Regions from separate parts of the Bacillus sp. SORGH_AS_0510 genome, predicted to be linked through region 2. Evidence: riboswitches for the same ligand, from Rfam matches in the RefSeq annotation. Region 2 holds a riboswitch; the other holds the start of a gene.

Region 1 (13,072 bases), 580 kb from region 2:
TGTTTGGTTTTAAAATTGGTTGTCCATTTATGTCCTTGATTTTAGAATTATTTTTCATATAGACTTGTTAAACTTGTCTGATGATTTCCTCTCCAGGCACGAGCGGTTCGTGGGTGTTTCGGCGAGCCTCCTCGGAGAAACGCGCCTGCGGGGTCTCCCCTGAACCATACTCCCACAGGACATTGAATAAGCTTCTTCGAATCAACACCGCACGAAGGAAATGCGGTAGCAATTTCGAGGATCTTCGTGCCTTCCGCTCCAATCAACAGGGTGTATTAATCAACACTGTTCTTTAACACAGCTTTCACATAAAAAAATCAGGTCCCCAATGGAACCTGACTTTATGTTAGATTTCTCTTCGCATTGCTTTTAACACATCTACTTTTGTCGCTCGTTGAGCAGGACGGTAACCTGATAGGATGGTCACTCCATAACAAATCACAATACATATGATTGGTAAAATAGGCGGAATTGAACTAAAGGTTACATCCAAATCAGCTTCTTTACCAAAGGCCTGCTTAATAATAAATGGAATCACTAAATTAACAGCAAAGCTGATTCCATAGGAAACAATGGTTCCTATTAGGGCTCCAATTAAACCGATATAACTACTTTCAAGCAGGAAGATGCGTTTGATCGTTTTAGGAGTTGCTCCAATTGCTTTCATTATTCCGATATCAGGTGCCCGCTCAGTGACAGCCATTGTCATCGTATTGTAAATACCTATCGAAGCAATTAAGATGGCGATGGTTCCTATAAAAATAAGCCCTGCTTTTGCAATCATAAACACCGTATTGACTTCTTTTAATTCATTTACAACAGAATAGGTAACATATTTCTTGTCTTTTAATTGATCAGAAATATTCTGCACCGCTTCCATGTTTTTAGCGTAGATTTTTACTTCATCATAGGTTTCTCCGTTCGCATCTATTCCTTCTAGTTTTTCATTAGCAGGGTCCAGCATGATCCCTTTCGGTGTTCCGGTAAATCCTTCAATTTCACGTAACACCTTTTCAGAGATATATACGTTTCGATCTTCCATCCATTCTCTAGTTGGCTTTTTGGTGATACCAACAACCGATAAGGGAATTTTCTTTTCTTCTTCCTTCCCATTTTTAAACTGTTTAATAGTTAAATCAATTGTTTCACCAATTAAATTCCCAGCATAGCGGTATTCTTCTTTTACTTGACCCTTATCATCATAGAGTTCTTCATTTACATCCTTTTTAGCTAGATTAAGAGGAAAATTATATCCAACGACTATTTCATTTTTGCTTGTTGGTAATTTCCCTTTTGATAATTCCAAACCAGCTTTAATTTCTGATGGAAAATGAGCGACATAGGTTTGAGCTCCCTCTAAGTATCCAGCGATTGTATAGGTGCTTTCCTGCTGCAATACTTTCCTTCTAGTAACAGCTTTCACATTCTCAATCTTCTCAAACATGTGAATATCACTATCTGATAAAGGTTGGAAACCACCTTGATCATTGGTCTCCTTTCCATGAACATCAATTTGGGTAATCACCCTACGCTCTGTTATTTCTTTCACTACTGATTTCTGCAACCCAAATCCCACAGAAGCTAGTACGATTAAGAAGGCACAGCCCATTGCCGTAGCAAGGATTGTCATGTATACTCTCGTTCTATTTTTCTTCATATTTTGTCTTACAAAACGAAATTGGTCTTTCATCTTCATACAAGTACCCCCTCCACCATTCGACCGTCTATCAGCTCTATTTTTCTGTGGCCGATGTCAGCTACCTTATCATCATGTGTAATGATTAAAAAGGTGATGCCTAAATCCCTGTTTAACTCTTTAATGAATTGAAGTAACTCTTCTTCTGTTTCACTATCAAGACTACCCGTCGGTTCATCTGCCAAAATGATTGGCGGATTCACTATTAGTGCTCTCGCGATACTCACCCGTTGTTGCTGTCCACCAGAAAGTTCTCCTGGATAATGATCCTGATAATCTAGTAATCCTACCTTCTTTAAGACAGCCTCTGTTTGCCTTCTTCTCTCATACTCATCTACACCTTTTAATATCAAAGGGAGTTCTACATTTTGGAATGCAGTCATGCTGGGAATGAGTTGAAAGCTTTGAAAAATAAATCCTAAGTTCTTTATTCGAAATTCAGCAAATTTCGTTTCATTAAAATCAGAGACCTTTTTTCCATCCATCCAGATTTCTCCCACAATTGGATGAATAAAACCGCTAATTAAATTTAGCAGCGTTGATTTTCCAGAACCGCTCCGACCAACTATAGTAACAATTTCCCCTTTTTCAATCGTAAAAGAAATATCTCTAAGGACTGGGATAATCGTTTGTCTTCCTTTTTTACCAATAACAAAATCATGGCTCAAATCTTTAATTGTAATCATAATTTCCTCCTGTTTCTCACTCACTTCATCCTATTAGACGAAGTGTATCTGCCGCACCCCTACACAAATTTTGCTTTTTTCTCCATTTGTGTAGTTAATTTCATAAAAGAGGGGGATAGTAGTAGGAAAAACCCTTTTGTTGGTCTTTTTGTGCTAGAAAATTTATAATAGATGAAGCAAAAATTCCTTTTTGAAAGTTAGGAGATCACATGGAGAAATTACATCCACTTTGGGACATGCTGCGTCGTTTCTGGAGGAAAAGGCACCTCACCCAAATTTTTATGTTAACAATCCTTGTTGTCGTTTTAGTAACTATCTCTTATTTCGGCTGGCTGGCAACAAGAGCCAATGTAGAGTCTTTAAAACAAGGTCTTAGTCAGCCAACCGTTATTTATGATAAAAATGGTAAGGTTGCTTCGAATGTGGCAACCAATCGGACAAAAGGTGTAACGGTTAGTGAACTGCCAAAATATGTACCAAATGCCGTCGTGGCCATTGAAGACGAACGTTTTTATGAACATAGTGGTTTCGATATTCAAGGGATTGCCCGTGCATTTTTTAGTAACTTGTTTGCTGGGAGAATCACAGGGGGAGGAAGCACCTTAACACAACAGCTTACGAAAAATGCTCTTCTATCTCCTGAACGTACCTATAAGCGGAAGGCCGAAGAACTATTCCTTGCTGTTAAAATCGAAAAAGTTTATTCAAAAGAAGAAATTCTTCAAATGTACCTGAATCAGGTCTATTTTGGAAGCGGTGCTTGGGGAATTGGTAACGCCTCTAAAAAGTATTTTAATAAAAATATTAAAGATGTGACGGTCGGTGAAGCAGCCATGCTAGCTGGACTTTTACATGCACCGAATTACCTGAATCCTTACAAAAATTATGATCTAGCGATGAAACGAAAGAATGTAGTCTTAGCAAAAATGAAAGAGCTCGGAATGATTACTAAGGAAGAGTACACCACAGCAAAGAAGCAAAAAATTCGTTTACATGATGGCGGGGGCAGCTTTGTTGAACGGAAGTATCCTTACTATGTAGATGCGGTATTAAATGAGGCAATCTCAAAATACGGCTTAACGCAGGATGAGATTTTAACCAGAGGATATCGGATCTATACAGAAATGGATCAAAATCTGCAGACTGGGCTTGAAAAGGTTTATAGCAAAACTTATCTTTTTCCAAAAGGAAAGGGCAATACCTTAGTACAAAGCGGTTCCGTGTTAATGGATCCGAAAACTGGTGGTGTCAGTGCGCTCGTTGGCGGTCGAGGTGAACATGTATTCCGTGGGTTTAATCGAGCCACACAATTAAGGGCTCAACCGGGTTCGACAATGAAACCTTTAGCTGTATACACTCCTGCACTAGAAGAAGGATATACCTATTCTTCTGAACTTAAAGATGAACCCATTACCTTTGGAAATTATAAACCTGAGAATTTTTCTAGAACCTATAGTGGAAAGGTGCCCATGTATAAGGCCCTAGAAGAGTCATTAAATATACCGGCCGTGTGGCTTTTAAATGAAGTAGGCTTAAATAAAGGAATGGACTCACTTAAGCGCTTTGGGATTCCTGTTGAAAAAGAAGATAAAAACTTGGCCATTGCTCTTGGCGGTATGAGTAAAGGGGTGTCCCCTCTTCAATTAGCGAATGCCTTTTCGGCGTTCCCAAATGGTGGAAAACGAATGGAAAGCCACTTAATTACAAAAATTGTTGGTCCGACTGGCAACATTATTGCCGAACGGGAATCAAAAACAACCAAGGTTACTTCTAAAGAGGTAACAGATGAAATGACATCCATGCTGTTGAATGTTGTTGAGTCAGGTACAGGCAGGCGCGCTCGTATTCCAGGACTTCAATTGGCTGGAAAAACTGGATCGACCCAGCTCTCATTTACAAGTAATGGGACAAAAGATCAATGGATGGCGGGATATACTCCGAACCTAGTCGGTGCCATTTGGATCGGCTTCGACCAAACAGATAAGCAGCATTACCTGCCGAGCTCAAGTTCGGCTAATGTGGTCCCTATTTTTAAAGAAATCATGCAAGAATCGAGTCGATATCTTCCTAAAGAACAATTTGATGTAGTATCTGTTAATGCCCAGCTTGCCGGCAAAACTGCACAGAAAACAAATTTCAATGAGCAAGCGAAGAAAATCAGCAAAGAATTAAATGAGAATGCTCAAAAGCTAGGAACAACGATCAAAGAAAAAGCCCCAGGATGGAAAGAGGGCTTGGATAAGGCTTTGTATCAAGTTGGCGAAGGAATCAATTTCCTGATCGAAAAAATAAAAACAATAAAAGAATAGCACGCAAAATGCGTGCTATTTTTTTATTCTATTCAAGCAGTCCATATTTCCGCTTAAATCGGGACAGGATTTTCAACCAAAGGTCACCAAATAAAAGCAAAAAGAAAACATTTGAAATGGCATGCATAGTATCGAAGGTTGCACTGCCAATTAAATAAACGAGGAAGGCCTTCCATTCAAAAGAACTTCCCGATTGAACGATGGATAAGAAACCCCATAAGTTCATAATCCAGCCAAACAAAAACCCCCATACAATGCCAAAGATGATCCTTCCTGTTTTCCTGTTCATAACCTTGGTAGTTCTCAACCATCCCGCCGTTAATCCAACTAACCCCCATGCAGCCATCTGCCAGGGAGTCCACGGTCCTTGTCCCAAAATCATATTTGAGGCAAGCGCAGCTACTGCACCAATAATAAAACCGCTCTCTGCACCAAATACAAAGCCAGACATCATGATCACAAATGTAGTAGGCTGAACACTTGGGAGACTTGCAAATGGAATCCGTCCAACAGCCGCAATGGATGCTAATACTGCCAATAAAACGAGCTCCCTAGGTTCCACCTTTCGCCGCTCAAAGCGAACGAGAAAAACAAAGATGGCAAGAATGACAAAGCCGAAGCTCAACCATAAATACGCATCTTCCCACAGATACGTTGACCCTAATAAAAATACAAGAATAAATAAAATGAGTAAGACCTTTAACGCTTTGTTGCTACGCATGGCCGGGAAACCTCCTCTAACGTCATCGGGGCTTCAGCCATACTATCTCGAAAAATCCGTTGTATCATTGTCGTATAAAAGAAATTCCCTTTAAAAAACTTCTTTGGTATCTCTTCAGAAGTAATTTTCCCTTGAAACATCATTCCACATTTCGTAGCATAAAGTGCTGCAAATTCAACATCATGAGTTGACATGAAAATGGTCATTCCCTTACTTCTTAGTGCTAAAAGAATCTTAGATAAGTTTTCTTTTGATAAAGGATCCAAGCCTTTTGTCGGTTCATCCAGCAAAAGTATCTCCGGCTTTCGTATTAACAAGCATGCTAATGCTGCCTTTTGTAGCTCACCGCCACTCAAATCATAAGGATGGGAAGACATTAAATGAACAATACCTAATTCATTAAGCAATGCCTGTACTTCATTCATATTGGTTAGGCCCCATTCTGCCATTGTAGCCTTTATTTCTTTTTCAATTGTGTCATGAATAAAAAAGAGCTTTGGGTTTTGTGGTAAATAGCCGATTTTTCCTATTAATTCCTTGTTTTTATATGCTTTTAAAGGCTTTCCTTCGAGAAAAATCTTCCCACTTTCCAACTTCATTAAACCAGCGAGGGCTTTAAGTAAAGTGGATTTACCTGAACCGTTTCCACCCAAAAGAGCATACCATTCACCCTTCTGTAAACTGAAAGTGAGCTCGTCTAATATTAGAATTTCCTGTTTATTATAGCGGTAAGACACATTGATCCCTTGCATTAGTTCTTTATCGGTCGAAATATCGGAAACTTTTTTTTCCTGATGAAGTGATTCAAATCCGACCCTTTGCGCCCAATTTCTACCTTCCTTCACGCTTAAAGGAATCCTTCCATTGCCACCCATCCTTAGAAACAAGGCTGGAATACTAGGAATAAACGCTTTTTTGGGCGAATCCCAAATCTTAGGAAGAACTTCTCTCGGCTCCCCTGCTATTTCAATTCTTCCTTGATCCATCATGATAATCCGATCTGCTAATGTAAAAACCTCTTCCAGTCGATGTTCAGCAATAATAATCGTCATCCCAAATTCATCATTTAATCTTTTTAGTATATCTAAAAATTCCCTGGAACTAACCGGATCCAGCTGTGCTGTCGGCTCATCTAGCAATAAAATATTGGGCTGCATGAGAAGAACGGAAGCAAGATTAATTTGTTGTTTCTTTCCCCCCGAAAGTTCATGAGTTTTTCTGTGTAACAAGGCCTCTGCTCCAAAAAAGTGAACCATTTCTGCTACCCTGTTTCTCATTTCATTCGTGTCTAGACCGATATTCTCCAGACCAAAAACGATTTCATGCAAAACGTCATCTGCAACCATCTGATTTTCTGGATCTTGAAAAACAAAGCCGATCTCCTTTGAAACCCCTTCTGTACTTTGACTAGTTTGATCATTGAATAAAATTTGCCCTACAAGAGTTCCATGGGGCTGAATTTCTTTTTTTAATAATCGTAAGAGCGTGCTTTTTCCTGAACCGGATGCACCGAACAGCACGACAAATTCACCTTTATTAATTTTAAGTGATAGCTCCCTTATGGCAGGTTCTGAACAATCTGGATATGTGAAAGTGACATCATTCAATTCAATAAACGCCATCGGAACATTCCACCTACTTCTACTATGATAGGAAAACTTAAGAACATTAAATAACAAGCATATGTTATGATATCCATCCCAGTGAACTGCCACGCTTCCATAATTGGATAGATGGTCAGGACCCCGTAACCTGAAAAGCGTTCAATGATAATGAAAGCAAAAAGGACAACTAAATACAAAATAGATAGGAAATCTGATTTCTTCCACTTAAAATACTCGTAAGAGGAACGGTTTGCCTTCCCATATCCCCTTGCATTCATTGAATCCGCTGTTTGAATTGCTTCCTCTAGCGAATAGGTTAATAGCGTCTGTATATACAGCATTCCCGTCTTGACCCTTGTGTTCCATTTGCCATGGGCTACAGACATTCCTTTACTCTTTTGAACAATCGAAATTTCCTCCATTCTTCTTCTCATTAATGGAATAAATCGGAGGGTCAACATCAATAGAACAGCAAATTGCGGCATGATTTTTGAAAAGAGAAATAGTAACTTATTAGGTGTCATGATGATGTTATAAGAAATAAATAAAACAATAATACCAATAATGGACATGGCATTCATTCCACCATAAAGCACTGCCTCCAATGTAACCCGATGCTGTTTGAATTCAAAGAGTAGATGCCTACCCCTCTCATTAAATAGCGGATTAGTAATGATCATGAGAAGAAAGGTACATATAATAAAAATATACCAACGCCGAATTCCTTTTAATTGGTCATGTATGTAGTTAATAATAAAAACAACTATTAATCCGGTAACAAGAAAAATAGGATGTAACATAATAATTAAAAGGGTCACAGCCCCAACATAAAAAAGAAAGGATACAAGAGGATGAAGACGTTCAAAACGATCTTTCATCCTAAGTTCCCCTCACTTTTATTCGGTATATAAGCATTCAATCCGATCACCATCTTTAATTTTTGTAACCCCAATACTCTTTGTGAGGCTAACTCCATTTTGTTTGAAGACCCAGCCGCTTTTTGCACCGTAATCAAACTCATAAATGTTATCAATTCCTTCAATATAGGCAGTTGCTCCGCTTCCACGAGAATCTATAACAATCCCTTTGCTTTTAGCTGTTCCTACAATAATATCATAGATGGTGTCACCATCCTTAAACGTAACTTTTGTGGAAGCTAAAATTGTCCCGCGGTCCTTTGGTCCGACAATGGATAATGTTACAGTTGTGTCCGGCTTTGGTGTTGTAGTTGTACTTGGCTTTGATGCGGGAGTAGTTGACGATGGCTTCTGGGTTGCTGTACTAGGTGAACTACTTTTAGTTGAAGTAGAAGCCGTATTTGTTTTTGCAGTCGTTGGTTGCTGTTGATTAGTTGGACTCGTTTGCTTAGGCGTACTAGATTGGGTTGTAGCCTGACTTTCTTTCTTCTCTTCCGTAGCCGTAACTGTTGAAACTGTTGTTTGGTTCTGCTCACTATTTTCTACTACCTTTGTTTCTTCCTTACTCTCTTGTTCTTTTGGTTTTACTACTGAAACACTTTCTTTCTCTTTTTTGGTTTCCTTTGCCGTTTGTTCAGTTGCTCCACAACCGACTAAGGAGAACAGAACGAATAATAAAGTAAGTAATGTTGTTGTTTTTAACCATTTTTTCATGATGTACCCTCCTCTTGGGTGAGGCTGACTAAAAGGAGTCAGCCTCATCATTACTTATGAAAATCTTTTTCTTTGCTTCAAATAAACTAAACTTCCAATCAGAATAAGCAATAAGCCAACCGCTAGCAGGTTATATATATCTGTTGCTGTGTTTGGTAACTTATGTCCCGTAACACCATTACTATTGTTATTTTTATTCTCAGTTGGTTGTGCAGTTGTATCCTCTGTAGGTGTTTGAGTGTCAGGCTTATTTGTTTCTGGCTTTTCCGTTTCTGGCTTTTGTTCAACTAATGGAAGTTGGTACAAAGAGCCTTTGCCTTTTATAAAAAGCTGATAGGAAGCTAATGCCTGAATCCCCTGTGAAGTAGTGAATGCATCACTCACATCTCCGCCTTGCCAATCAAAGCCCCCATCGGCATTTTGAAAAGTTAGGAAATATTCAACAAGACCAGAAAATGAGCTTGTATTCGCATCCACACCTAATGTGGAAAGTGCAATAATAACTTGTGCTGCTGTGGAGCTATTATCTATTTTTGAAGCTTTATATTGTGATGATAAATAGTTGATGGCTGCATCCACTTTCTCCTTAACTTCCGCTTTTTCTTTATATGGAGCAAGGGCTGTTAAAATCATCGCTGTTGTATCAATATCGCTGGTAGTTGTCTCATCCCAGGCCCAGCCGCCATCTTGATTTTGTTTATCAATTAAATGATTCAATAATTTTTCACGTGTCCATTGGGCAGAATCTGGTACAGAAAAGTTTGCACTATCCAAAGCAATCAATGCATAGGAAACTCCGATTAGCCCTTGCTTTGTGACATTACCATTGTAGATGGATTCAACCAAATTATAGCCTTCCACATTAGTAGGATCTCCACCGGCAGCGAGTATACCAAGAACATAACGTTCAGTATCCGTTATTCTATTGAACTTTCCTTGCTTTTCTTTGACTAGTGATTTAACTGAATTAAGGTATGTTGATGGAATCGTTTTTCCTGTTTGTTTTAATGAGATGACTTCCCATTCGCCAATTTGATTCTGCAACACATATTTGCTGGCTGAATCAACAGAAGTTTGGATGGTTTTATCAGAAACTGTTCCTCCAGGTGGATTTGGGTTTGGGTTTGTTTCTCCACCTGTATTCCCTTCATCTGGTGCCTGCCAAGATTCTAACTGAAAACTAATTTGATTGCCTGGCTGAATTCCAAATGAATCTGCGCCGACATCAGCCATTTTCCCGTCTACGTAAAAAGCCCAAAAATTTGTTCCTTCGGCTTCAATACCGTTAATGGATGTAATCATTTTGCCATATTGACTCTCACTGTAGCCAACTTTATCAGGACCTAGGGCCACTTGTAAAAGCTGAAATGCTGTTGGACTGCCAATTACTTCAATACCTGATAAATCAGTAACTGTACCCTTCTCACCATTTACCACTTTCAATGAAACTGTTTTTTGTGGCGTTTTTGTCCAATCTGTCAGCCGGAAGGTTAATTGATCCCCATTTTGTACGATATAGCTGTCGGATCCCACCTGTGCAGACACTCCGTTAATAAAGAATGCCCAATAATTCGTCCCTTCCGCTTTTATCCCATTAATACCCGTTAACATTTTTCCATATGAGCTATCTGTAAATTCAACGTTACTTTCTCCAACAGTATGTATTAGTGCTTCTGTTGCAGTTTCCTTTTCGCCCAATTGAACGGTTGTTTTAGCTAGAATGGGATTGGACTCATCTGTTCCAATTACCGTGATGGTTCCTTGTTTTCCCTGTTCTGCTGCTAATACAGGTGCTTGGAAGCCACTTGTTATTAACGTGAACATTAAAAGCATAACTAACCATAAATTACTTTTCTTCACCATTTTCGAGACTCTTCCTTTCCAGATTAAATAGACATAAAAAAATCCCCCTATCAGGAGGAGGAGTGTTATGTACGTTAAGGAAGAAACGAGAAAACCGCTTCAATTCTTAACACTCTCCTATCCGCGTAGGCCGTTGTGTTCAAAAACAGGCAGGTTTCCTGGCTCATGATCTTCGCTCCCTAAGTCTTCCCATCTATCGACAGTGACATGTTTAGGTTGCTCCCATTTACAGTGGCGGGACCGCGTTGGCTTTTAACCAACTTCCCTATTAAGCTAATAATCTTGTAAAAGACCTTAGCACCTGTTTTACCAATTTATTTTTTTATGTTAATCCTATTATAGTAAAAGACAGTTACATTTGTATATATTTTATATCTATATATTGTTGCTTTTTTTGATTCGCTGATAAATTCTTAGATTCGCTGATAACAGTTAATAATTCGCTGATAAATTTCTAGATTCGCTGATAAACCTAGAAATTCCGCTGATAAATAACTTACCTCTTAAACTATTGTGTAATTTTACACTGCACTGTGCAATTTTTGCATAAATAAATAAAAAAACGGAATCCAATCATTAATAAATTAGTCATTTTCCATAAAAAATAGGAGAGGGCACATTACCTTCTCCTATTTTTTAGCTTTCAAGTGTAATGATTATTGCTCAAGATTTCTGCATAAATTAGCCATTTCTATTGCAGCGACTGCGGCATCCCAGCCCTTGTTGCCAGCTTTTGTTCCAGCACGCTCTACAGCTTGTTCAATTGATTCTGTCGTTAATACACCGAAAATGACAGGTATTCCACTATTAATTGATGCAGCAGAAACTCCCTTTGCTGCTTCATTACAAACGTAATCAAAGTGAGGTGTTGCGCCGCGAATAACTGTACCAAGTGTAATCACGGCATCATATTTTTTACTATTTGCCATTTTTTGTGCAATCAATGGAATTTCAAATGCACCTGGAACCCAAGCAACATCGACATTGGATTCATCTACCCCATGTCTTTTCAGCGCATCCTGTGCTCCACCTAATAATTTACTCGTAATAAATTCATTAAATCGGCCAACCACGATTCCAACTTTTAATCCTGATCCAACTAAATTTCCTTCAAATGTGTGTCCCATGTAAATGCCTCCAAATAATTAATTTTATTTATATATTCACTCTTTAAAATTGCCTGTTGATTTCCGCTCCAGGTGCGAGCGGTTCGTGGGTGTTTCGGCGAGCTTCCTCGGCGAAAAGCGCCTGCGGGGTCTCCCCTGAACCATACTCCCACAGGACATTGAGTTGCATCTTGAATCCTCCCACGCACGAAGGAAATGCGATAGCATTTTCGAGGAGTCTTCGCACCTTCCGCTCCAATCAACAGGGTAAAAAATTCAGAAATGTTCTTTAACACAACATATAATTAATAATGAAACATATGTCCTAACTTATCATGCTTGGTTCTTAGGTAATTCGCATTTTCTTTACGCATTTCCATTTGAAGCGGCACCCGTTCCACTACCTCAAGGTCATAGCCCTTCAAACCTTTTATTTTTCTTGGATTATTCGTTAACAGCATCATCTTTTTTATCCCAAGATCCTTAAGGATTTGTGCACCAATGCCATATTCTCTTAGGTCAGCACCAAAGCCAAGTTTTTCATTCGCCTCAACCGTATCATAGCCTTCTTCTTGAAGCTTATACGCTCTCATTTTGTTTAACAAGCCAATTCCCCGTCCTTCCTGTCTCATGTACAGAAGGACACCATTGCCCGCTTGTTCGATCTGACTTAAAGCAGCATGCAGCTGTGGACCACAATCACAGCGGTAAGAACCAAATACATCACCTGTTAAACATTCTGAATGAACCCGAACCAAGACTGGCTTTTCAGGGTCAATTTCACCCTTTACTAATGCCACATGCTCTTTATCATCAACAAGATTGGAGTACCCTACAGCTTTAAAGGTACCGAATTCAGTTGGCAAATTAATTTCTATTTCTCTTTTTACCAAGTTGTCCTTTTTGTTTCGGTATTCAATCAAGTCTTTAATGGTAATCATTTTGACATTTAGATCATCCGCAATTTTTCTTAGCTGAGGGACACGTGCCATTGTCCCATCCTCATTCATGATTTCACAGATGACACCGGCTGGCTTTGCCCCGCATAATTTTGCTAAATCAACCGCCGCCTCGGTATGTCCAGTTCGGCGGAGCACCCCACCTTTTTTGGCAATAAGAGGGAAGATATGCCCGGGTCTTTTAAAATCACTTGGTTTAGCTTCAGGATCAAGCATACTTAAGACGGTTGCTGACCGTTCATAAGCAGAAATTCCTGTCGTTGAAAACTTATGGTCAATACTTACCGTAAAGGCCGTTCCATGTGGATCCGTATTCTTTGAAACCATTGGAAATAAATCGAGCTTCTGTGCTAACCCTTCCTCAACCGGTACACAAACAAGACCTCTACCGTGAGTAACCATTAAGTTAATAACAGAGGGTGTCGTTTTTTCAGCAAGGGCAATAAAATCCCCTTCATTTTCACGATCCTCGTCATCACAAACAATGATAACTTTTC
Region 2 (20,018 bases):
TTGAAAAAGAAAAGGTTTATTCTTTGGTTTGTCTTTCTGTTAACTATGTCTATGTTTCTTGTGGCCTGCGGCAGTAAGGAGAATGGGGGAGAAAAAAAGGGAGGTGAAGGAACAAAGACAGAAGAAAAACCTAAGTTCATTAGTATCCTAACAGGCGGAACAGGTGGTACCTATTATCCGCTGGGGGGCTCATTTGCAAAAATTATTAAGGATGCAACAGGAATTGAAGCAAACGCAGAAACCTCTGGGGCTTCTGCAGAGAATATGACCACCCTAAAAAATGGTGATGGTGAAATTGCCTTTACGCAAACAGATATCGCTTCATATGCAAATGATGGGAAACTGATGTTTAAAGATAATAAGGTAGACAATATCAAAGCTATTGCTACTCTATATCCTGAAACTATTCAACTAGTAACCACGAAAAAATCAGGGATAAAGTCTGTCGAGGATTTAAAAGGAAAAAAAGTTTCCATTGGTGCGCCAGGTTCCGGAACCGCAGCGAATGCAGAACAAATCCTAGAAGTCCATGGAATGACCCTAAATGATATTAAAAAACAAGATCTATCCTTTGATGAATCTACCCAAGGAATTCAAGATGGAACCATTGATGCAGCATTTGTTACTGCAGGTACACCAACAGGGGCTGTCGAGGGTCTTTCTGCAACTGAAGATGTTGTGATTGTTCCGATTGAACAGGACAAAATTGACGCGCTTATAAAGAAGTATTCTTATTATGTAAAGGATGAAGTGCCTGCGGGAACATACGGCTTAAAGGATAAGGTGACTACTGTTGCTGTTCAAGCCATGTTAGTAGTAAGAAGTGATCTTTCCCAAAAGGTTGTCTATGATATTACGAAAGCCATTTTCGAAAATCTTGACCAAGTCACACATGCAAAAGGTAAATTAATAAAGGTTGAAAATGCGCTTAACGGAGTAGGAATTGATGTTCATCCGGGGGCACAAAAATATTTTGATGAAAAAGGTGTAAAGGCACCATAAGAAGTGGAGACATCTTGATCTTTAACCGGCAGCAGAGAGCTAGCCGGTCTCGTTTTCTCCATCAATAACATTCATTAATCAAGGAGTGAATATGCAGCGTCGCAATAGGTTAATGTTTTTTAGCATTATGCTATCAAGTTGCTTCATTGTAGCTATTGGATTTCTAGTGTTAATCCCTCAAAGGCTAGCAATTGTATTTCAGCCTGCTCATTCAAATGCAAAGCTAGCCTATATCCTATTAAACGGTGAAACTGATTTTCAAATCAAATACACACATTCTATTCATTTAACAGATGTAGTCGAAAGCTATAGGATAACCATTAATCGACAAATACAACAATATGAATTGATGTATGAGAATTTTTCAATCGGCATGCCCTCGAATGCAGAGGAAGGAGAAAGATTTGAACATATAAATGGAAAATATTATATCAAAAATATGAATCGAGACTTTCCTTATTTTTATTTACGAGTAGGGCAGGTTCGAGCTAATCACCGGGTTATCTTTCATAAAAAGGAATATCCTTTATCCCGATCGGTTAAACCTGGAACCTCCGTAAAAGTAGAAATACAAAAACTATCCTTTTTTCAACAGTGGAAAGGAGTGAATATCCTTGAGTCATTATGAAGAAGCACTTTCTGGGGAAAAACAGCAGGAATTGATGGAGAAATATGACCCAGAGGCTGGAACAAGAAAATTAAATGGTGTATTTGGCTGGATTACCTTCATAGGTTTGTTATGCTTTTCCTTATTTCATCTCTATACAGGAATATTTGGTGTATTAACGGCGCAACTACAACGCTCTATCCATTTAGGTTTTGCTCTTGCACTCATATTTTTACTTTTTCCTGCACGTAGAAAAAATAGGGGGAAAGAACAGAAAGTAGCTTGGTACGATATATTATTAGCTATTTTCTCAGTTATTGTTGGTGCATATTGGCCGATGATGATGGATGATTTAGTCCTTCGTGCAGGAAATGTAACCAATATCGATTTTTATGTAGGGCTTGCTGCCATTTTGCTAGTATTGGAAGCAACACGTCGTGCAGTTGGTCTTCCAATTACAATCATCGCAATAGTTTTTATGGTTTATGCCATTTTCGGCCCTTATATGCCAGGGTTTATAGCTCACCGAGGTCTGGACTTAGAACGTCTAGTTCAAACAATGTTTTTTACCACAGAAGGGATACTTGGCACCCCAATTGCTGTTTCATCCACTTTTATCTTTTTATTCCTTTTGTTTGGTTCTTTTTTAATAAAAACGGGTGTGGGTGAATATTTCAATGATCTTTCGATTGCGATTGCGGGTCGGAGTGTCGGCGGACCAGCGAAAGTGGCGGTCTTTTCTAGTGCGCTACAAGGGACGATTAGTGGAAGTTCTGTTGCTAATGTGGTTACCTCAGGTGCTTTTACAATACCTATGATGAAAAATCTGGGATATAAAAAGGAATTTGCAGGTGCAGTTGAAGCATCTTCTTCAACTGGAGGTCAATTAATGCCGCCTGTGATGGGTGCAGCAGCCTTTTTAATGGTTGAGTTTATCGGAGGTGGGATCAGCTATTGGGATATTGCCAAAGCAGCTGCGATACCAGCCGTTCTTTATTTTAATGGTATTTGGATTATGACCCATTTCGAAGCGAAACGGATTGGGCTTAGAGGGTTAACAAAGGAAGAAATGCCAAATCGAAAAGAAGTACTTAATAAGCTGTATTTGTTGTTGCCAATTATCGCCATCATAATACTCCTTATGTCTGGGATGAGTGTCATCCGAGCAGCCTTATGGTCAATCGTAATAACTGTGGTAGTAAGTACATTTCGAAAAGATACAAGGATTGGATTTAGGGGAATCGTTGACGCTTTGGTGGATGGTGCCAGATCAGCCCTTGGAGTAGCTGCAGCTACTGCTGCAGCGGGGATCATTGTTGGCGTAGTGACTAAAACTGGATTAGGATTAAAAATGGCAAACGGTCTACTTGATTTAGCAGGTGGGGCTTTATTACCAACGTTATTTTTAACAATGATAGCTGCACTTATTTTGGGAATGGGTTCTCCAACAACAGCTAATTATGTTATAACATCGACGATCGCAGCACCTGCCATTATTTTACTAGGTGTCCCTGACTTATCTGCGCATTTATTTGTGTTTTACTTTGGAATCGTTGCAGATATCACCCCACCTGTTGCATTAGCAGCATTTGCAGCAGCTGCAATTTCAGGAGGAGAGCCATTTAAAACTGGTGTAGAGTCGTCAAAATTAGCCATTTCGGCCTTTATCATTCCTTACATGTTCGTTTTATCACCTGAATTATTGATGATTGATACATCTTGGTTGTATCTTATTTGGGTAGTATTTACGGCATTGATTGGAATGATTGCTATAAGTGCTGGAGTAATTGGGTTTTGGATGAGAAAAATGTTCTGGATTGAACGAATAGTCGCTCTCGTTGCTGGTTTATGCCTCATTTATCCAGAGAAAATTAGTGATATTGTTGGATTATTTACATTTGGTATTCTACTGTCCCTGCAATACATTTATAAAAGAAGGCAAATTCCTAATCCAGAAAACTAACAAAAGTTATTTAAAGTCCTCTTTGTACGGAGGACTTTTTTTGTTCAAAAAAGTAAATTACCTATTTCAATATGACTAATTTTGTAATATTCGACATTTCCAGTTGGAACCTTTACCAAAGTTTAGTAGAATAGTAGGAAAGACATAATGTGTAACAGTTACTGTTAGAGGAACTTTCTCACTATGTAAAATATAAGTATAGTTTGCTAAAATAACAATAAGTAGAATAGGATTCTACAAAATACATAGTAACAAAGTCTATAATGAATTTTTTGAATAATGAGGCAATGTAACAGCCATGTAGGAGGAATAATGAATGTGGGATTTTAATATGGATATAGATCAAGTAGCTAGAATAAAAGTAATAGGTGTTGGCGGTGGGGGAAATAATGCCGTTAATCGAATGATTGAAGCAGGAATTCAGGGTGTTGAATTTATAGCTGTAAATACAGATGCACAAGCTCTTAATCTTTCAAAAGCAGAGATAAGGATGCAAATAGGGGCAACATTAACAAGAGGTTTAGGAGCAGGGGCAAATCCAGAAGTAGGCAGGAAAGCAGTGGAGGAAAGCAGAAACCAACTGCAAGAGGTATTAAAGGGTGCAGATATGGTCTTTGTAACTGCAGGTATGGGTGGAGGAACCGGTACAGGAGCTGCTCCTGCTATTGCCCAAATATCTCGTGAACTCGGGGCATTAACTATTGGAGTTGTTACTAGACCATTTGGCTTTGAAGGAAGAAAGCGTGCATCTAACGCCCAAAGTGGAATCGAATTAATGAGAAATGCCGTAGACACTCTTATCATTATCCCGAATGATCGTCTATTACAAATAGTGGATAAAAAAACACCAATGATTCAGGCCTTCCGAGAAGCAGACAATGTTCTTCGTCAAGGGGTACAAGGGATTTCCGACTTAATTGCTGTACCGGGATTAATTAATCTTGACTTCGCTGATGTTAAAACTATTATGTCTAATCAGGGTACGGCATTAATGGGAATTGGTGTAGCAAAGGGTGATGGACGAGCAGTAGAAGCCGCTAAGAAAGCCATTTCCAGTCCTTTACTAGAGACTTCTATTAATGGTGCTCAGGGAATATTAATGAACATCACAGGAGGAACTGATCTAAGTTTATACGAGGTTCAAGAGGCAGCAGATCTTGTAGCTTCTGCAGCAGATCATGAATTAAATATGATTTTTGGCTCTATTATTAATGAGAATTTGAAGAATGAAATTATGATAACAGTAATAGCTACTGGCTTTACAGATGATATACCTGTTAATAAAAATGTTTCGACTCCTTCAAGAGAAGGGAAGTCAAGGCCACAGTTTGGAACAATTCAACCAAAACAGGAACCGATGGTTAAAGAAGATCCAGTTCTTAATCAGAGTCAGCAGTGGCAGGAACATGAAGAAAAGGTAAGTGATCATAGTTATCATCAAGCCCAAGATACTGAGGATTCTCTTGATATTCCAACCTTCTTACGAAATCGTAATAGAAGAAATAGATAACATTATTGACTGAGCAAGTAGGGTACATCCAATCCAGGATGGACCCTTTTTTATGGTAGAAATAATCAATATATCAAACAAATTTAGTAAGAAATTAGCAACATTAAGTTGGAATATTCGCAAAATAACTATTATTGAAAGCGTGTGCTATAATGATGGTGATATAAAAATCACTGCAAGGAGTAATCGCTATGTTGAAAGATATTTTTATGAGTTTATCTCAAAACCAATTTCTTAATAGTGCTGCTAAAAAATATGGATTAAAAATGGGAGCACAAAGTGTCGTTGCAGGAACGAACATAGAAGAAGTAATTAGAAGTATTAAAGAGCTGAACTCACACGGAATTTCTTGTACAGTTGATAATTTAGGAGAGTTTGTATTTAAAGAAGAAGAAGCAAATGCTGCAAAAGAACAAATTCTGAATGTAATTGAAGCTATTAATGAACATAAAGTGGATGCGCATATCTCTTTAAAACCTACCCAGTTGGGCTTAGATATTGAGTATTCTTTCTGTCTAAATAATTTGAGAGAAATTGTTGATAGAGCAAATCGATATGGGATCTTTGTAAATATAGATATGGAGGATTATAGCCATTTAAATCCTACCTTTGATTTATTAGACGACCTTTCACTCGAGTACGATAATGTAGGGACTGTCATCCAGGCATATTTTCACAATGCGCAGGAATACCTTGAAAAATATAAAAATTATCGTATCCGTATTGTAAAGGGTGCTTATAAAGAATCACCAGAGATTGCATTCCAGGATAAAAAGGATATCGATTCCAATTTTATTAAGATTTCAGAATGGCATTTATTAAATGGTAAATTTACTTCTATTGCAACACATGACCATAGAATCATTAATTACCTAAAAGATTTTGTTAAAAAGAATAATATTCCAAAAGAGAAATATGAGTTCCAAATGCTTTATGGTTTTAGAAAAGAACTGCAATTAAAGCTTGCAAGTGAAGGCTATAATTTCTGTACGTATGTTCCTTTTGGGAATGACTGGTACGGTTACTTTATGAGACGTCTTGCGGAACGTCCACAAAACCTAAACCTTGTTGCAAAACAAGTATTTAACAAAAAAACGAATACTATTATTGGTGTTGCAGCAAGTGCATTCTTATTAGGAAGAATGACAAATAAGCAAGCAAAGAAAAATCGAAAATAATGTTGCTTTTTAAATCCTCCATCTAATAGATGCGAGGATTTTATTTTTGTTAGTCTCTGTTAAAATTTTCTGTTGATTTCCACTCAAGGCACGAGCGGTTCGTGGGTGTTTCGGCGAGCTTCCTCGGAGAAACGCGCCTGAGGGGTCTCCCCTGAACCATACTCCCACAGGACATTGAATTACATCTTGAATTCGCCCCGCACGAAGGAAATGCGATAGCATTTTCGAGGAGTCTTCGTGCCTTCCGTTCCAATCAACAGGGTGTATAAATCAACACTATTCTTTAACAAAGCCTATTAATAAAAAAGGCACCTAGCCTTTGTGATTATTCATCACAAGGTTAGGCACCTGGCTTTACGGCATTATAGGAAAAATTGGAGTTATCCCATTGGAATATTCCTTCTTGCAGTTTTATTCGGGAATCAAAGGGACACAAAGTTTCTTCTTCCCCTTGGGACATTTGGTCTAATATTTCTTGTTTGAAACGAAGTAAATCGTTTTTAGATGCAATGCGTATAATTCGGTCAAGTGTAATACTTTTTTCACTAATTCCGTGGCATTCACAAATGCTTGTCTGAAAGCCTTTGTTGAACTGGATCATCATGTGTAAATCATTGATACTTGCCACACCAAAAACATCTTTTATTACATCCTCATAGCGTAGCTGTGTCCCAGTTGCAAATTTAATAATATTCTTCTCAGGATTTTCTAAGAAGTAAACAGTTTCAACCGAACCTTCCATGTATAGCACCTTTTTCCAAATAAATTTTATAAGCAAGTTTATTATTCATTTAATCACTACAATATTTATTATAGCACACTTTATTGAAGGTGCAGAAATAGCCCTCGCTTTTTTTGATGAACCTTACTCATGAAGTAATAAGGACATGCTGGAACGAATAAAATGGGTGAATGGGGAATGGTGCCCTGTAGGTATTAGGACAGCGCTGAATAATTTTTAGAGGAGAGTAGTTGGGGAGATGAGCAAAAGGAAGTGGGCTATTTCTATTTTAGTTATGAGTAGCTTAATAGGATTAACGGGATGTATGGATGAAACCACAAAAGAGGTGTCCTCAGATAAAAAAGTTTCGCAACCTCAAAAAACACCTGCGAAACAACCAAAAGAAGAGCCACAGAAGGAAGAGGAACCTAAGCAAATTGTTGTAAATATCATTGACCCGAATACAAAAATAATAATTAAGACCTTTATACCAGAAACCATGGGATTTGCAACAGACAAAGAAACCTTTAAGAAAGAAATTGAAAAATGGGCAAAAGAATTGGCCAGAGGAACCGAATCATCAACTGGGTACGACCAACGAATGGTTCTCGATAAGATTGATACCAATGGGCAAATTATAAAAGGAAAACCTAGAGTGATCCTAGAGGAGTCTGAATTAGTCGAGAAGGTAATGGCCGCATCTCTCGTTGGCGGAGATATTGAATTACCCTTGTACGTTACAGAAAGCGGATATAAGCCTGAGGATATTGCTCACTTAAGTGAAGTAGTAGTAGGAACTTTTACAACCAGATTTAATAGCGGTGTTATAGGGCGATCAAAAAATATCGAGCTATCTGCGATTGCCATCAATAATATCATTGTGGGGTCAGGTGACATCTTTTCCTTTAATTCTACAGTGGGGCCAAGTGACACAGCACACGGTTATCAAAAGGCAAAGGAAATTGTGAACAAAAAAATGGTAGATGGAATTGGCGGTGGCATTTGTCAGACGTCCTCAACATTATTTAACGCTGTGGATTTTTTAGCAGTTAACTATGTAGAAAAGCATCACCATTCATTATCCGTTGGTTATGTGCCAGCAGGTCGAGATGCAACAGTGTCATATGGAGGGCCGGATTTTCAATTTAAAAACACAACTGGATACCCCTTTTTGATAAAAGCCATTTATGGTAAGGGTACATTAACTGTGGAAGTTAGGACGTCAGCCACTTATCAAAATCTAATTGCTAAGAAATAAAAGGTGTCAGGAACCATGGTTCCTGACACTTTTTGTTGTATAATCCTATTAAGGAGAGGGAGGAAAATTATGGTTTTATTTTTTGGGAAAAGGGAGTTTGCTATTGAACCATCCGGGATTGATTCTATTGAGAAGATAAAATTGGGTGGAGTGGACCAAACTGTATTAATTCAAGCTGATAATTTGACAAATCCAGTTTTGCTGTTTGTTCATGGTGGACCTTGTATGCCTGTACCAGGCATAGTATCTCGGGGGAAAGACTATGCGGTTTCAACTATGACCAAAGAGCTGGTGAAACATTTTGTCGTTGTGTTTTATGACCAACGTGGAGCAGGCAAATCCTTCGATAGGAAGACACCTGTAGAATCAATGAGAGTAGAGCAATTTATTAATGACTGTAATGAACTAGTCGATATCCTTAGGAGCCGTTTTAAACAGGATAAGTTATTTTTAGCTGCCCATTCATGGGGGACAATTATTGGGTTAAATATGGCCTCGAGGTATCCAGAAAAGCTTTATGGCTATATGGGGATTTCACAAATATTAAATTGGTCAAATAATGATCAACTCTGTTATGACTGGGTTACAAAAAAAGCCAAACAAGCCAATGATCAAAAAACACTAAAGAAGTTAAAGGAATTAGGTCAACCGCCCTACCTGAATGTAAGACAATGGACAGCATTCCGTCGTCCCTTAATTAAATATAATTCTATGGTCTATCAAAGTGAAACGGTTAAACATCCTGGTATGGTTGGAGGATTCAAACAATTTTTGACTAGCCCAGAATATTCATTATTAGATATCTTTCATTCTTTTTATAGTGCCTATAATCTTACATACACCCAAGATTTGATCGAAGATTTTGCAAATATTAAGTTAGACCAATTAAAAAGAATAGATACCCGAATCTCTTTTTTACATGGTGCCAAGGATGTTCATGTAGACGGGCGGCCGTTAGAAGAATTTTATAAAAACCTTGAGGCACCACTTGGAAAAGATATGGTTTGGTATGAAAATTCATCGCATATGTTTCACCCTGATGATGCGAGAATGATAGAACAATATTTAATTGATTTTGCTCATACCTAATTTTTGTAAAAGTTTTGGCAAAGAGGAATCACGTAAAAGTTTACGTGATTTTTCAATTTATAGGTATATGCATATTCCTCCTATACCAAGCAAAAAATACCTTTGGTTCTTTTAGAAAAATATAGGGGGAATTGTATGAAGTGGTTTTTTAGGGTACTTTTGTATACAGCAATTTTTGGATTGTTGGGATGGAGAGAACAAGATCATACATTAGCACGTGTAGTGGAGGTGCAGAATAATCAACGTTCTAATTTGACTCAAAATCATTCCATTCATGTAGCAAGGAATTCAAGAACCGCAATATTGCAAATATCGGGGTTAACGTATACTTGGGACTCTAATAAGCCTGTAGGAAACAGAATCGTTAGAATAAAGCTTCCAGATGGGACAGAACTTGATCCGGCTAAGTCGTATACAGTAACAGCCAACATCTTTTTATCAGGTGGTGGTGACGGTTTTACTGTTTTTACAAATGCACAAAATAAAGAAGTTGGTCCTGTTGATCTAGATGCACTGGTTAATTACATTACTGCACAGCCTAAAGCCTTCTCCTATCCACTACAAAACAGGATTCAGAAGGTACAATAATACTAAAAAAGGGAATTAAAAATATACCTTGATATTTTATGAGATTTATACTAGTATTTATTTTAACCGCTTTATACAAGATGTTGTTATATTTTAATAACAAAAAACTATATATTGTGTTTGCCTTAAGATGAGATGCCGTTAGGCTTAAAAGGGAATCTGGTGTAAAACCAGAACTGCCCCCGCAACTGTAAATGCAGACGAAATGAGGAAACCACTGTATAAGAGAGCTTAAAAGAGTAGGCGCTTATACGGGAAGGGCTCAAAGTAGGGTGATGCATAAGTCAGGAGACCTGTCTTTCTTAAGATGTTTCAACTTCTTCGGGGATTGAGAAGATGATTCGATGGCGACAGGAAGACATCTTTTTTTGATTTTTCCTTTATTGTTATCGTTTCATCCGCTCAATTCACCTTGAGCGGATTTTATTGTTTTTGGGGGAAAAATATGAACACTAAAGTACAAACAGAACTTGATTTAGTTTTAGAAGCTATTAAACAGGCTGAACAGAAATTTCAAATCGATGCTTCTGGTCTAAAAAAGCAATTAAGTCAGTTGGAAGGAACAGCCACTGATATTAATGACCAAGCATTATTATATGCTGTTAACCAAATAGCAATAGACCAACCAGATTGGACTTTTGTTGCTGCAAATTTTTATTTAAGTGAACTATATAGAGATGCAGCAAAAAATAGGGGGTACGATCATACACAAAAATATGGTAATTTTTATGAATTAATACACATTCTAACGGATCTAGGAATCTATTCGAATGACTTATTAGCCTTGTATAGTAAAGATGAAATACATAATTTAGCCAAAGTGATCAGACCTGAAAAAGACCACTTGTTTAATTACATAGGATTATTCTTATTATCAGATCGTTACCTCGCACGTGATTATGAACGAAATATCTATGAATTGCCTCAAGAACGGTTCATGATTATTGCTATGACACTTATGAAGTACGAAAAAAAGACTATTCGCTTACAACTAGTGAAAGAAGCATATTGGGCTTTAAGTAACTTATATATGACAGTTGCTACACCGACATTAGCAAATGCAGGAAAAAGTTTTGGCCAGCTATCCTCATGTTTTATTGATACTGTCGATGATTCCCTAGATAGTATTTATTTAAATAATTGGGATATTGCCAGGTTAAGTAAAGATGGAGGGGGAATCGGGATCTATTATGGTAAAGTTCGTGCATTAGGATCCGATATTAAGAAATTTAAAGGAAACTCTTCAGGTGTAGTACCATGGATAAAATTAGTAAATGATACAGCTGTTAGTGTAGACCAGTTGGGTCAGCGACAAGGAGCCATCGCAGTATATTTAGATATTTTTCATAAAGATTTGATGAATGGGTTCCTTGACCTAAAAACAAATAATGGAGATGAGCGCCGGAAAGCTCATGATATTTTTACAGGCGTTACCATTCCAGATTTATTTATGCAAAGACTTGAAGAAAAAGATGATAGTGGTAGAAGTATAGGAGAATGGCATACATTTTGTCCGCATCAGGTTAAACAAATCATGGGCTGGAAGGATGAAAAAGGTAATCTGCTCGGACTAGAAGATTTTTATGATGAAAGAGATCAGAAATTCTTTACTGAGAAATATGAAGAGGCTGTAAAAAATCCACTTCTTCCCCGTAAGACTTATCGAGCCATGGATATAATGGCACGAATTATGGTATCACAACTAGAAACAGGAACACCCTACATGTTTTATCGGGACGAAGTGAATAGACAAAATCCGAATAAACACATTTCTGGGCAGGGCCGTACATCCATTTATTGCAGTAACTTATGTACAGAAATTGCGCAGAATACGTCACCAACCACGATCTTAAAAGAATATCAGGACGAAGATGGAAATATCATAATTGTTCGTAGACCAGGTGATTTTGTAGTTTGTAACTTGTCTTCTATTAATCTTGCAAAAGCAATACCAGCGAACGTTCTAGAAAGATTAATACGTATTCAGGTTAGAATGTTGGACAATGTCATTGATTTAAATACAATTTCAGTGGGACAGGCACTTCTTACGAATAAAAAGTTTCGAGCCGTGGGTCTTGGCACATTTGGTTGGCATCATCTCCTTGCACTTAAGGGGATCCACTGGGAATCGGATACAGCCGTTCAATTTGCAGATGAATTATATGAAAATATTGCTTTTTACACTATTCAATCATCCATGGAATTAGCTGCTGAGAAAGGAGCATATAGTCAGTTTAGAGGTTCAGAGTGGCAGACCGGAGACTACTTTTTACGGAAAAATTACCATTCTGAGAGATGGAAGGAATTAAAGAAACAGGTAGCCATTCACGGAATTCGAAATGGATGGCTTATGGCTATAGCTCCCAACTCCTCAACGGCAAAAATCGGAGGGTCAACTGATGGAATAGATCCGATTTATTCTGTCGAATATGCTGAAGAAAAGAAAAATTTTAAATTTAAAGTGACAGCACCAGATTTAAATCACATTACCTACAACTATTACCGTCGAGCAAGACATGAAATTGATCAGATATGGAGCATTAAACAAAATGCGGCACGAGGGCGCCACATTGACCAGGCAATTAGTTTCAATCTTTATGTTCGCCATGATATTAAAGCAAAAGAATTGTTAAATCTTCATTTAGAGGCTTGGAAGCATGGACTAAAGACGACCTATTACGTAAGGAGTACCACCCAAACCGAAATAGAAGAATGCGAGGCTTGTCACAGTTAATTGAGAGGAGATTTTACATGGATATTCATTCATCTTTATTAAAAATAAAACTATTAAATCCTGAGTTTCCAAATAAATCAACAGGAATAATAAATGGCCAGTCCTCTGGGTTGCTTAATTGGAATGATATCGCCTACCCGCAAATGTATGAATTATATCAAACCTTATTGGCTAATTTTTGGAAGGCGCAAGAAATTAATATGCAAGATGATATTAAGCAATGGGACTTATTAAGTGAAATTGAGAAGAGGGTTTTTCTACGGATTAATACACAACTTGCCTCTTTAGACAGTATACAAACACCAACAATGTTTCAGGTAATGGACTATGTGTCTGATTCTAGTTTTAAGGCAATATTTGCAGTCATTGCCCAACAAGAGGCTGTTCACAATGAATCCTATTCATATATATTAAGTTCACTTATCCCTCTAAGTGAGCAAAATCAGTGGTTTAATCAAGCAAAAGAGGATCCTATTGTTAAAAAGCGTAACCAATTAATAGTAGATGCCTATGAATGTTTTCGGGCTAATCCTACACCACAGAATTTATTTCAGCTCGCTGTGAATTCCATTAATCTAGAGGGAATTTACTTTTATGCAGGGTTTGCCTTTTTCTATCACCTAGCCCGTCAGCAAAAAATGCTAAAGACAAGTACCATGATTAGCTATATTCAACGTGACGAAATGCAGCATGCATACTTTATGTCTCTCTTTTTACGTATTCTTTTAACTGAAAATCCTCAATTAAACACAGCATCAAATATTGAATATATTTACGAATCAATTGGACAGGCAGTTGCACTAGAGAAGGAATGGGCACATGTCATTTTGCGCAATATTAATGGAATTGATTTAAAAGAATACGAGGATTACACAGAATATCTTGCCAATAAACGGTTACGACAGTTAGGTTTGGAGAATCTGTACGAGGAGAGAACGAATCCCATGCCATGGATTCATGTGTTTAGTGATGAAATGATCAATGGAACAAAGTCTGATTTTTTTGAACAGAAGTCGAGGACATATACAAAGGTCACGCAAACAAATGGTTTTGATGAATTATGAAAATTGCGATCGTGTATACATCTAATACAGGGAACACGGAAGAATTAGTTAATTTGATTCAGCAGTTATTTATTCAAAAAAAGGTCGATGTTTCTCTATTTAGAATCTCTCAATTTTCCATTCATAATTTGAATGACTATGATGCTGTTATTGTTGGTACATATACTTGGGGGGATGGTAATATCCCCCAAGAAATGATGGCCATCTATCATGGGTTTGAAAGTTTAGATCTGAAAAATTTAATCACGGCAGTTGTTGGCACTGGCGATAGTGGTTATCCAAAGTTTTGCGGGGCTGTAGATGATTTTAAGGATATGCTCTATGTACAAACGAAATTAGTTGCTACTTTAAAAATTGAGATAACACCCCAACAGAAAGACTTGAACCGTTGCATCCAACTTGTAAACATCGTATTGGAAAGGTGTATACAGGGTTCAAATTGCTGAGTATTTCAAATGTAAATGGGTTAAGCAAAAGAGAGGCAGAGTCAGCCTCTCTTCATATAAAATTACTGATAGGATTCTTCTAATTCATCAATTAAGGACCCAACATAGGCCACTGCTTTCTTTATAGGCTCTGGCGTAGACATATCAATGCCCGCGTGTTTTAATAAGTCAAGCGGTTTCATTGTACCACCTGCACGTAATACCTCCAGCCATCGATCCACCGCTGGCTGACCTTCTTCAAGGATCATCTGCGCAATAGCTGTTGATGCCGTTAACCCTGCAGAATACGTATACGGATAAAGACCCATGTAATAATGCGGCTGGCGCATCCAGGTCAAACTTGCCCCTTCATCAATTACGACTGTATCTCCCCAAAACTCAGAAAGAACTGATTGGGTTATATCTGTTAATATTTTGGCCGTTAGTGCTTTGCCATCTTCTGCGAGTGAGTAGACTCTACGTTGATATTCAGCCTCTAGTAAATGAGTGACAAAATTGTGATAGTAGGTTCCTAGGAGCTGCAGTATTACCCAACGACGCATTTTGTTATCTTTATAATTACTTAGTAAATGGTTACCTAATAACATTTCATTCATCGTTGATGGGGCTTCTATAAAGTACATAGAAGGACGGACATTCATGATCCTCTGATTTTTATTGGCTAAAAAGAAATGTCCCGCATGACCGAATTCATGTGTTAAGGTGAAACAGCCTCGCATATTATCTTGCCAAGTAATAAGGATATAGGGGTGAGCTCCATAAGGACTGGAGCAGAAAGCTCCTGTGGACTTTCCAACATTATCTGCTAAGTCAACCCATCTTTCCTTAAAACCTCTTTCCATAATTTCAGAATACTCAGGGCCCATCACTTTTAATGAATCCATTATGAGTTGGCTCGCTTCCTCATAAGTGGTTTTTGGATCAAAATCCGGGTCAAGTGGTGCTTTCAAGTCACAAAAAAGCATTTTATCTAGACCAAGAACTTTCTTTTTTAATTGGGCAAAACGCCTCATATGTGGGGCTAGTTCTTTATAAATTACATCAATTTGGTTATTATACATTTCCAAAGTAACCTGCTGTGGCTCCAGTAACATATGTGTAACGGATTGGAATTTTCGCATGCGAGCAAGGGTGATCTGTTTCTTCACCTCTGTAGCAAAGGTTGCCGCCATCGTATTTTTATATTTCTTAAGAGTTTCCACAAAAGAGTAATACGCCTTTCTACGAACTTCTGTATTCGATGAAAATTCGTAGCGGCTCTCAAATAAGGCAAATGATACGGGTAATTCAAGTCCATTCTCATCTTGTATTGGAGAAAAATCCATATCCGCCAACTTCGCCATTTGATAGATTTGATAAGGAGATCCTTGGAGCTCACCCAGTGCTGCAAGCGCCTCTTCAGTTTCAGGTGAAAGTCTATGTTTTTTTGTTTCAAGAAGTTCCATTAAGCTCTTTCTGAAAGCCTCAAGTTCTGACTCTTCTTGAAGGTACTTTTCAATAACACCTTCTTCGAGTGAAAGAATTTCGGAATTTATGAACGATAGTGCAGCGATACTTTTCGTACGTAATGCGGAAAATTTCGCTGAATTTGCCTGATTGATTGGATCAGTTCCATCTGCGGATTGTTTAAGATTTGCAAATGTCCAAGCTTTTATGATTTTCATGGACAGTTGTTCCTGTGCAGATAAGCAGTCTAATAATGCTTTTGCCCCTGTATGTATTGTTCCTTTATATTGTTCAAACTTGTTGATTTCCTGGTCAATAGCAACTAATTCTGCTTCCCAAGCCTGCTCTGACAGGAATAAGTCATCTAGGTTCCAAGTCAATTCTTCAGGTACTTCTGATCGGGCTAAACGTTTTTTAACTGTTTTTTCCATCTAGTCTCCTCCTACCATTCTTTCGAACTACTAAATTTATCATATATTATTAGAAAATTAAGTCAAATAATAACCAGCTCAAATAATTTGGATTTTCCTACTATTTTGTCAATTCATTGACCATTTAATTTTCGGGGTGATATCATATTAATGAAAACGTTTTCGGAAAAAGGAGGGATCTTGACAATGGGTTTCGGCAATAAAGTCCAATTTAATGTTTATCAAAAAATAGAGAATAACATTATACCAGTTTCATATGAAGAGTTAGAAGCAAAAGCTAAGGAGCAATTAGAAGCCAAACCTTATTACTATGTGGCGGCGTCTGCTGGTGCAGAAGTTACAGCGAGGAACAATAATAAATCATTTGAAAAATGGAATATAGTACCACGTATGTTGTGTGATACCTCATCGAGAGATTTAAGCATTGAATTGTTTGGAAAAAAATTTCAATATCCCTTATTACTTGCACCAATTGGAGTTCAATCTATCGTCCATCCAGAAGGCGAACTAGCAACTGCACGTGCTGCAGCTGATATAGGTGTTCCACTCGTTGCGAGTACAGCATCTACATATAGTTTGGAAAAAATATCTGAGGAAATGGGAGAAGGAGATAGGTGGTTTCAGTTATATTGGAGTAGTGACAGGGAAATAGCTGCAAGTATGGTAAAAAGAGCTGAAGCTGCAGGGTATAGTGCTATTGTCATTACACTTGATACTCCCATGATGGCATGGCGCGAAAAAGATATTGAACATGCGTATTTACCGTTCCTAGAAGCAGAAGGAATTGGTAATTATTTAGAAGATCCTGTTTTTTGTTCACGGTTAGAGAAGTCTCCAAAAGAGGATTTGAGGTCAGCCATTATGCTATGGGCTCAAGTATTCGGAAATCCTTCATTAACCTGGAATGACATAGAATATATAAAAGGACAAACTACTCTACCTATCTTATTAAAAGGGATTTTACATCCTGAGGATGCCAAGCTAGCAGTAATGCATGGTGTAGATGGAATTATTGTCAGCAATCACGGGGGAAGACAAGTGGATGGAGCCATCCCGGCAATTGAAGCTTTGCCAGAAATCATAGATAAAGTTGGAGACGAAATCCCTGTATTAATGGACAGTGGAATTAGACGTGGTTCTGATATAGTTAAAGCTATTGCACTAGGAGCAAGGGCTGTTATGGTTGGTCGTCCTTATATGTATGGATTAGCCTTGGCTGGAGAAGAAGGAGTTAAACAGGTACTTAGAAACCTTATTGCAGATTTTGACTTAACACTTGCTTTATCAGGGAAACGTTATGTAAGTGAGCTAAATCGGGACTTATTAAAAAGGCTGTGTTAAAGAACAGTGTTGATTAATACACCCTGTTGATTGGAGCGGAAGGCACGAAGACTCCTCGAAAATGCTATCGCATTTCCTTCGTGCGTGGGCGAATTCAAGATGTAATTCAATGTCCTGTGGGAGTATGGTTCAGGGGAGACCCCGCAGGCGCTTGCGTCGAGGAGGCTCGCCGAAACACCCACGAACCGCTCGTGCCTGGAGCGGAAATCAACAGAAAACTTTAACAGAGCCATTAAAAAAAATATAAAATTAACGGGGGAATTACAGTGGTAGAAAATAAAATAGTAGCTATTCAGGATGAGTATCCAGATGATTTCGCCTGGTGTTATGGCTGTGGCAGATTAAATGAAGATGGACATCATTTTCGTACTTGTTGGCAAGGGGAGCACACGGTGACACTCTTTAACCCCGAGTCACAACATTTAGCGCTTCCTGGATTCGTATATGGCGGTATAGTTGCTTCGTTAATTGATTGTCATGGAACAGGGTCAGCATCATTGGCACTTCACCGAAAAAACGGCCACGAACCGGGTGATGGGGAAGAACCTCCACGCTTTGTGACTGCCTCCCTAAATGTGAACTTTCTCAAGCCTACTCCTCATGGTGTGCCTCTAAAGGCGGTAGGAAGGGTGCATGAAATTCACCCGAAAAAATTTAAAGTTGAAGCAGAAGTATATGCAAATGACTTACTTTGTGCTCGTGGTGAGGTTGTAGCGGTAGTAATGCCGAGTACTTTTTTACAAAAAGCATAACCTATTAATAAGAAGACTGCCTCAATAATATAAAGGCAGTCTTCTTTTATATTGTCATCGAAATGAAATGTATACTTTTGAAACTAAAATTCCTTTCCACCCGTCAAATATTGTAGGAACAGAAGAACGGGAGGTTAATAGATGGAGAAGCTGAAAACTTTAATCGTTTCCTTAGTGATCGTGTTTGTCATTGGTTCTGGTTTTGTGATGAGTACAATTGGATCTGCCATTCTTCAAGAGGGAAATCCTCTGCCCATTCTGGTTTCTGCGATAAAACTTAAATTTTCTGAGTCAGAGTATGTTGAATTATCTAAAAACGAAAAAAGAAGCAGGTACATATCAGAAAGTAAAGGGAAGGATGCATATATAGTAGTAGAAGACTTTATGAAATCCAAAGGATGGTTTTTTCAAGAACAAATGGGATCAGGTCTAATTTTCACAAAAAATGGTGAGGATGCAGTGGTGGAAGTCAGACAATATTCAAGACATTATTTTATCTGGGAAATTCAAAAAGCTTTTTTCCAGTAAAAGCAATTTTTCTAAGTAAAAATAAATAATGAGACCCCTTTTCAATGTTGAAAAAGGGTCTTCTTTGTGTTAATCCTCGAACTGTCTAAAGAAATCTTTCACCAAAGATTCCAATTGAATCAGTTCCTTCTCAAGATGACAGTTAGACTTCATTGATGAAAGGGCACTCTCTGTAATAAATTTTCGCGGTACAGTTGAATGTAATAATTCATCAATTACAAAATCTAGAAGTTCAATAAATTTTACTTGATCAGTTTCATTTGGGATATGCTTTCCTATTGTTTTTCTCAATGACCCCGACTGCTGAAGAAGTTGAGTTTTAAACTCGTGCTCATTTTTTTGGCAACCAGGAAGCCATTTGTTTAAGAACTCTGGTTGTAGTAACTGATCTTCAGACTCAGCCACATTTTCCACCAGTTTTACTAAACGGCTAACACTATAACGAACTACCCGACTAACTTTTTCACCTGTTTCATAGGCCAGTCGATTGTATTGAACATTATTTTGGAGAATGCCTTGAAACATTATTGCGCAATCTAACATATAGGGTCTTTTGTCTTCACCAAAGATTTCAACAAAGCGTTTATAGTACCAGTGAAGGTTATTTAAACGACTGCGCTGAATAAATTGTTTTAAATCTTCATCATTTGAAGCCATCACTTCTTCAAATAGTGCTATCAATTTATGTTTTCTGTTTGTCAACATTTGCAATTCAATTTGTTTTATAAAAACCTCAATATCTGAGGGATCCTGACCAATAAGTAAGTCATTCTTGTCCTTTTCTAAATTCTTGTGGATGGTCTTATATATTGCGATTAATAACTCGTTTTTTGAAGAAAAATAGTTATAAAATGTCCCCTTTGAGATACCACTGTAGTCTAAAATGTCTTGTATAGACGTAGCTTGAAAACCCTTTTCAGTAAAAAGCTGATGAGCAGAATGAATAACATTCTGTTTTCTATTGTACATATAATCACCTTTGAATGGATTTGTACTTCCTGTATAAAATTATACTAACTTATTTCAAGTTCCTTTACAAACCCTTAAATTTGTAGAATTTTTTAATTGCAAAAATTGAACTCGCAGTATATTATTATCTAAGTGTGTAACAGGGGTATAAAAAAATGAACTTATAGTTTATAGGGGGAAATTCAATGGATCAATCTAAAGTAGAGGCTAAACGTCCGCCATATGGAATAATTGCCATCTTGATGATTGGAGCATTTATTGCATTCTTAAATAACACATTATTAAATATTGCACTTCCTTCCATTATGAAGGACTTAGAGATTGAAGCTTCCACAGTTCAATGGCTTACCACTGGATTTATGTTGGTGAATGGAATACTTATACCATTATC

Evidence for each region. Region 2 has a riboswitch for cobalamin ahead of QE429_RS13300 (ribonucleoside-diphosphate reductase subunit alpha). Riboswitches for the same ligand answer to the same signal wherever they lie in the genome.
Region 1: it holds a riboswitch for cobalamin, as region 2 does, so the genes downstream of both, QE429_RS16205 (DUF4430 domain-containing protein) here and QE429_RS13300 (ribonucleoside-diphosphate reductase subunit alpha) in region 2, are expected to answer to the same signal.

The regions. Positions count from the first base shown of each region.
Region 1 covers NZ_JAUTAU010000001.1:3,144,462-3,157,533, forward strand. The annotation lists gene QE429_RS16170 (ABC transporter permease) at 347-1,696, opposite strand; gene QE429_RS16175 (ABC transporter ATP-binding protein) at 1,693-2,382, opposite strand; gene QE429_RS16180 (transglycosylase domain-containing protein) at 2,592-4,691, shown strand; gene QE429_RS16185 (ECF transporter S component) at 4,720-5,412, opposite strand; gene QE429_RS16190 (ABC transporter ATP-binding protein) at 5,391-7,034, opposite strand; gene QE429_RS16195 (energy-coupling factor transporter transmembrane component T) at 7,016-7,894, opposite strand; gene QE429_RS16200 (DUF4430 domain-containing protein) at 7,913-8,647, opposite strand; gene QE429_RS16205 (DUF4430 domain-containing protein) at 8,702-10,510, opposite strand; cobalamin riboswitch at 10,642-10,830, opposite strand; gene ribH (6,7-dimethyl-8-ribityllumazine synthase) at 11,167-11,637, opposite strand; gene QE429_RS16215 (hypothetical protein) at 11,681-11,806, opposite strand; gene QE429_RS16220 (bifunctional 3,4-dihydroxy-2-butanone-4-phosphate synthase/GTP cyclohydrolase II) at 11,922-13,072, opposite strand, start outside.
Region 2 covers NZ_JAUTAU010000001.1:2,565,834-2,585,851, forward strand. The annotation lists gene QE429_RS13255 (TAXI family TRAP transporter solute-binding subunit) at 1-1,002, shown strand; gene QE429_RS13260 (DUF1850 domain-containing protein) at 1,094-1,630, shown strand; gene QE429_RS13265 (TRAP transporter permease) at 1,665-3,572, shown strand; gene ftsZ (cell division protein FtsZ) at 3,889-5,082, shown strand; gene QE429_RS13275 (proline dehydrogenase family protein) at 5,274-6,260, shown strand; gene QE429_RS13280 (hypothetical protein) at 6,601-7,002, opposite strand; gene QE429_RS13285 (VanW family protein) at 7,241-8,239, shown strand; gene QE429_RS13290 (alpha/beta fold hydrolase) at 8,309-9,328, shown strand; gene QE429_RS13295 (5'-nucleotidase C-terminal domain-containing protein) at 9,464-9,916, shown strand; cobalamin riboswitch at 10,032-10,231, shown strand; gene QE429_RS13300 (ribonucleoside-diphosphate reductase subunit alpha) at 10,362-12,650, shown strand; gene QE429_RS13305 (ribonucleotide-diphosphate reductase subunit beta) at 12,668-13,714, shown strand; gene QE429_RS13310 (flavodoxin domain-containing protein) at 13,711-14,160, shown strand; gene pepF (oligoendopeptidase F) at 14,223-16,037, opposite strand; gene QE429_RS13320 (lactate 2-monooxygenase) at 16,224-17,378, shown strand; gene QE429_RS13325 (PaaI family thioesterase) at 17,645-18,130, shown strand; gene QE429_RS13330 (hypothetical protein) at 18,272-18,658, shown strand; gene QE429_RS13335 (TetR/AcrR family transcriptional regulator) at 18,728-19,627, opposite strand; partial or broken gene QE429_RS13340 (DHA2 family efflux MFS transporter permease subunit) at 19,813-20,018, shown strand, end outside.